Regions from separate parts of the Bacillus salitolerans genome, predicted to be linked through region 1. Evidence: predicted binding sites of a transcription regulator. Region 1 holds the regulator's gene; the other holds the start of a gene.
What was found. Region 1 encodes NrdR, which represses ribonucleotide reductase genes. Its sites were predicted from a motif close to AACACNATATATNGTGTT; they were not measured.

Region 2: a site for NrdR is predicted at 1,330-1,347, ahead of ACFSCX_RS07620 (vitamin B12-dependent ribonucleotide reductase). Genes of this name have one in related genera too.

The regions. Positions count from the first base shown of each region.
Region 1 is NZ_JBHUEM010000016.1:37,895-41,114, forward strand. It holds gene ACFSCX_RS11280 (glyceraldehyde-3-phosphate dehydrogenase) at 1-318, shown strand, start outside; gene speD (adenosylmethionine decarboxylase) at 684-1,064, shown strand; gene ACFSCX_RS11290 (cytosolic protein) at 1,260-1,637, shown strand; gene nrdR (transcriptional regulator NrdR) at 1,760-2,218, shown strand; gene ACFSCX_RS11300 (replication initiation and membrane attachment family protein) at 2,280-3,220, shown strand, end outside.
Region 2 is NZ_JBHUEM010000007.1:124,017-127,236, reverse strand. It holds gene ACFSCX_RS07630 (transposase) at 29-337, opposite strand; gene ACFSCX_RS07625 (NUDIX domain-containing protein) at 700-1,128, opposite strand; gene ACFSCX_RS07620 (vitamin B12-dependent ribonucleotide reductase) at 1,499-3,220, shown strand, end outside.

The DNA of each region.
Region 1 (3,220 bases):
TCGCTAGTTGATTTAGTGGTAGATGTAAAGAAAGATGTTACAGTTGAGGAAGTAAATCAAGCTTTTATGACAGCTTCAAAAGGATCTTTATATGGCGTACTTGATATTACGGATGAGCCATTAGTTTCGATTGATTTCAACACAAATTCACATTCAGCAATCGTAGATGGTTTATCTACAATGGTGATGGGGAATAGAAAAATTAAGGTGCTTGCTTGGTACGATAATGAATGGGGTTATTCAACAAGAGTAGTTGATTTAACAAAGTTTGTTTCATCTCAACTTAAAGAGATGAAAGAAGAGGTTTCTACAATGTAATAGTAAGGAAAAAGCACCTGTTTAAAGGTGCTTTATTCTTTTACTTCAAAAATTCGAAAATATATTGGACAAGCGTTAAATGGATATTTTAGCTGATTAAGCAAATGGTAAAAGGGTGTGTTTCCTTCCGTCATAAAAAAAACAATTCATGTTTTGCGTTTGAATGGATAAAAAAATCAAATTCTTATGTTGCAAAAATGAAATAAACAAAGTATACTATGATTCGTGAACTTCTTATAAAAGCTTCGGTTTAGGTTGCTACTTAAAGGGTTAGGACCTCTTTGGACTAACTTTCCCCCGTGGTAGTTTACGTGCCATTCGCTAAAGAATTCATGTACACCTAAATTTGTAAAGGGGGAGTAATAATGGAAACAATGGGTCGTCACGTGATCTCAGAATTATGGGGTTGTGATTTTGACAAGTTGAATGACATTAATTACATTGAAGAAACTTTTGTTAATGCTGCATTAAAATCTGGTGCTGAAATTCGTGAGGTTGCCTTCCACAAGTTTGCTCCACAAGGAGTAAGTGGCGTTGTCATTATATCAGAATCTCATTTAACGATTCACAGCTTTCCAGAGCATGGCTATGCAAGTATTGATGTCTATACTTGTGGTCATCTAGATCCAAATATTGCAGCAGACTTTATTGCTGAGGCTCTTGGTGCTCAAACACGTGAAAATATTGAACTTCCACGTGGTATGGGTCCAGTACAAGTAAAGCAAGCTAAAGTGAAGGCACTTTAAAATTCAACTGAAAATTGTAAACAACAAGAAGAGGTGTATATATTGCACCTCTTTTTTTAACTTATATTTTTAGGATTATGGAGAGCCCGTGAGCTTTCCAATTAGATTGGTTAGCGTCTTATTGATAAAAGGAATATATTCGCCTGTGTCTTAAGTCTTGTTGCTTTCTATAACACGATTGAAAGGAAAAAATCGATGAACCTAAGTACAATACGACATTATTTATCAAGCCATTGTGAAACCTCAGATAAGCACGAGTCTGAAATGTTGCGAACACATTATTATAAAAGTACAAATGGTAAAGCTTTGAAAGTTTTACAGTCAGTGATTGAAACGATTCAAGGTTATAAGATTACTTCAGTTTCAGAAGAGCATGGTGAAATAAGTGTTGAAATCTCCGCACCTAAAAAAGGTTTTTTAGTTATTTCAGTTATTCAAGTGAGACCAATGGAGACAGCTATTGATTTTTCTGTCACGTATGAAGGATTTTTTGGTATAGGTTTTTGTCAAAAAGTTGTCTCTACTTTATATGAAAAACTCGATAAAGAACTCCAAGTGATTGGTAACGGATAGTAAAATAGATGGTTTAGTACTTGTCTAATAGGTCTGTATACAATAAGATTAATAGTAGAAACAAATGCAATGATTCACTATAATATTAGCATCTGCTGCTATTTTCCTTTGGAGTTGATTTTATGAAATGTCCAAGTTGCTATCATAATGGAACAAGGGTGTTAGATTCTAGACCTGTTGATGAAGGCAAATCCATAAGAAGAAGAAGAGAATGTGAAGAATGCCTATACCGTTTTACAACGTTTGAGAAGGTGGAAGAACTTCCGTTAATTGTTGTCAAAAAGGAAGGAACACGCGAAGAATTTAGCCGTGAAAAAATCCTGAGAGGTTTGATCAAAGCGTGTGAAAAAAGACCTGTGTCACTAAGTCAATTAGAAGAAATTACTCAAGAGGTGGAGATAGAACTTCGAAACCAAGGAGTTTCTGAGGTTAAGAGTGATATTGTTGGTGAGATGGTAATGGATCGACTTGCTTTAGTGGATGATGTAGCATACGTTCGTTTTGCATCCGTTTATAGACAATTTAAAGATATCACGGTCTTTATAGAAGAATTAAAGGACTTGCTAAAAACAAGAAAGTAATGAAGAATTGAGCTTAGGCATTCGTGCTAAAAGCTCTTTTTCCATAAGAAAGGATAAATCTATGCAATCATGGAAAGAAGTATTACCTGTTGATCAATATTTGGTTAAAACAGACACAGTATTACATGATTTTGATCGGAGATTTTTGAGTCTCGTTTATCAACCTCTAATTGGGCCGCTTAGCTTTTCGTTATATATGTTGCTGTGGAGTGAACTTGAAGCCTATAAATATTGGGGTTCTCCTTCTACCCACAAAAGTATAATGGAGTCAATGCGAACAAATTTAGATAATATTTTAGTTGCTCGATATAAATTAGAAGGAATTGGTTTACTGAAAACCTATGTTCAAAAAACAACCGACGTTCGAAATTTTATTTACGATCTCCAGCCTCCTTTATCTCCCGCCATATTTTTTAGTTCTGAATTTCCTTATAGTATATTTTTGAAAAATGAAGTTGGAGAGTTTAGATTTAATAAATTAAAATCTTTATTTGTAACGAAAGCAGTAAATCAAAACGATTTTCAAAATATCTCGAAATCCTTCTCAGATATTTTTGAGACGACACGAAACCAATCTCAATATATGAATGGAAGTCTCGAGGAGGATCATCAAGAATTTATTCATAGAGAAGAGAAAGGAATGGAGAAAATCGATGTCGGAACATTAGAATTCGATTTTGATCAATTTATCTATGGATTATCTAAAAACTTTGTACCAAGGCATTTGATTACAGATGAAGTCGAAAAGAGAATAAAGCTACTTGCATATGTGTACGGATTTTCACCACTGGATATGCAAAAAGTTGTGTTAGATGCAACCAGTTCTGATGAAGAGGAGATTGATTTAGAGGTACTTTCACAGAAGGCGAAAGTTTACTATGATATAGAGAATTATGGAAGGATTCCGTCTCTCTCCTATAAAATACAGCCATTAGATCTTCAAACGATGAGATACCGGGAACCAAAGACTGAAGAAGAGAAGCGTATTCTCCATTTTGAAAC
Region 2 (3,220 bases), on a different contig from region 1:
CACAGTTCTATTTCAAGTAAACGTTCCTCTAGTGGTATTCGTTTTTTTTTAGGAGATTCTTTAACATCGCAACTTCAAGCTCTTTTTCACCCAACAATCTCATTGCTTGTTCATATTTATCTAAAAGTTCATTTTTAGTCGGATTTTCTGATAGGGTGGTAGTGCCTTCTTGTTCCATCATCTCTAAAATTTCATCTTGATATTCTGTCATCCATTTTCTAAATGTATCTTTTGAAATACCAGCTTTTCTAGCAGTAGATGAATGGTTTCCAGTTTCCAATGCCATTCTTACATATTTCTTTTTCACATCTTCAATAACATCGATCTTCTTCTTCACTCTAACCACCTCCTATTCACCAGAATCGACACTTTTAGTGTACTTTTATAACCTAGTTCGTGTCCAAATGAATAAGGGGGCTTAAAAGAATGTTGATGATAAAGTAGAAAGTTGATGATAAATTCTAAATGTTGATGATAAATGAAGAAAGTTGCTGTTATCTTTTCAGAAGTCGCTGATAAAATTTACAAAGTTGATGATAGATTCACTAGAAATGATAGAAAAATGGCATCCTGCATCTTGTTTAGGCGATATCTTCCTCATCAAAACGTGCACCATACATAAAATTCTCAACTTGAGTAAAAAAATGAGCATTATTTCATAAAAAATGCCAAGTTTCTAAACAATATCATACCTACCTTCTATTTGAGTAAGGGGATAGTGACTTTGTGTTCAGCAAATTCTCTAATTTCTTTCTTTATATTTGGATATAGAACGATTGAATCTAATTCATCAATTGATATCCATTTTACACCCGTTTGATTTGGATCTGGATTAGTCGGTAAACTTGCTGTTCCACCTGTTACTTTGCAGTCGAAAAACAAACCTAATGAATGCTTTTTATTTACCGTATCTAAAAATTCATAGGTGAATGCTAACTCTCCAACCTCTACATCTATTGAAGTTTCCTCTTTTACTTCTCTTTTAGCTGCAGACTTTATTTCTTCATAATCATTGACTCCACCTGCTGGTAGATTATAATGAAGTCCACTTTCATCATGAAACTCAACAAGTAGGATAGCGTTATTTTGGATAATTACACAACCTGCTCTTATACGAGTGTTATACATACATTCCCTCCTCCAATGGTAGTAACAAAGGATATCATAAACTCATGCGTAGTGGCTAATATTTCTATTTCGGGAATTTGGAATTGCAAGTTTTAAAAAAAGTTAAAATTAGTCATTATCTTTTAACACCCTCAATTTTCTTCTCTTTTCTCTAAAATGTAATGTATTTTGATTTTGACAAAAAAAATATATTTTGCATAAACATCAATATGTAGTGTTGTCGAAAATAATGTATATACAATATATTGATATTTTATATCCGAATATGTTACGGTAACATTATCAAAAATTCGAGGGTATATTACATAGCTTCTACTAGATTACTCGAATAAAAAAAAGATAGTTTTTATGTATAAGGGAGATGTTTTAGTTGACAGTTGCGCTTGAAAAAAAACTAAATATTGATGTGAACAAACTAAATGATGACATACGAGCTTTCCCACAAGTTCATCCAATAACTAGAGACATGAAGATGACACACAAAGGGGTATCACGTTTAGTTATGCTTGATCGTTATTCCTTTAAAGATACCGAGAAAATTACCCTTAGTGTAGGAGATTTTGTGGTTCTAACGATCAAGGAGGATCCTAAGTTTCCGGCAAGGGGACTTGGTCACATCAAGACGATTGACTGGGAAAACAAAACCGCCGATGTCCTTGTTGAGGAAGATTACCGCGGCGTGTTGGACAAGCCATCTGAAGTCGAGACAGGTATAGTTAAACGTTCATTAGATATAATTGAAAAACCACTTGAAGTGTTTTACGAGCAAATTGCCAAGCGAAATGCGACTGGCCTTGCCTCGGTAGAAACCACACCTGAAAAGCGTCAAGAATGGTATGAAAAATTCTATCATGAGCTTGTCTCACTTAACTTTGTTCCAGCCGGGCGCGTTCTTTATGGAGCTGGAGCTGATACAGATGTAACGTACTTCAACTGTTATGTGATGCCATTCGTACAAGATTCCCGTGAAGGCATTTCTGAACACCGTAAACAAGTAATGGAAATCATGAGTAGAGGCGGTGGAGTAGGAACGAACGGTTCTACCTTAAGGCCACGAAACACGTTAGCTAAAGGTGTTAATGGTAAATCATCGGGTTCCGTGTCTTGGCTCGATGATATTGCGAAGTTAACTCATTTAGTGGAGCAGGGTGGATCGCGTAGAGGTGCACAAATGATTATGTTGGCCGACTGGCATCCAGACGTAATCGAATTCATCATTTCAAAAATGCAAAACCCACGAATTCTAAGATTCTTAATTGAAAATATTAATGACGAACAAATTAGAAAAGTAGCACAGGATAAGCTGAAGTTCACGCCATTAAGTGAAAGTGAGCGAATGATGTATCAAGGAATTACTTATTACAAGCATATTCCCGGACTAGGTGGATTTACAGAAAAGGTTATCCGTGATGCAGAAGAAAAGCTCAAAACAGGTGGAACTTATACAGTCCATAACTCTGAATTTTTAACAGGAGCAAATATCTCTATTTGCTTAACAAAGGAATTTATGAAAGCTGTTGAACAAGACCTTGAATACGAGCTTCGCTTCCCTGATGTTGAAAGCTATGACGAAGCTGAAATGAACATATATAACGAAACATGGCATGAAGTTGGTGATGTTCGTGAGTGGGAAAAGATGGGACATAAAATACGAGTATATCGCCGTGTTAAAGCGAAGGAGCTTTGGAATTTAATTAACATCTGTGCAACCTACTCAGCGGAACCAGGGATATTCTTTATTGATAATGCAAACGAAATGACGAATGCGAAAGCATATGGACAAAAAGTAGTTGCAACAAACCCATGTGGAGAACAACCACTCGCACCGTATTCGGTTTGTAACCTTGCCGCGGTTAATCTGGCTGAAATGGCAGATAAAGAAACAAAAACAGTGAACTTTGAAAAATTAAAGAATACAGTAGAAGTTGGTGTTCGTATGCAAGATAACGTTATCGACGCAACACCATACTTTCTCGAAGCAAACAAAAAACAAGCACTTGGTGAACGACGTGTTGGTTTGGGCGTTATGGGATTACATGATTTGCTCATTTATTGTGAAACCGAATACGGTTCAGATAAAGGAAATCAGCTA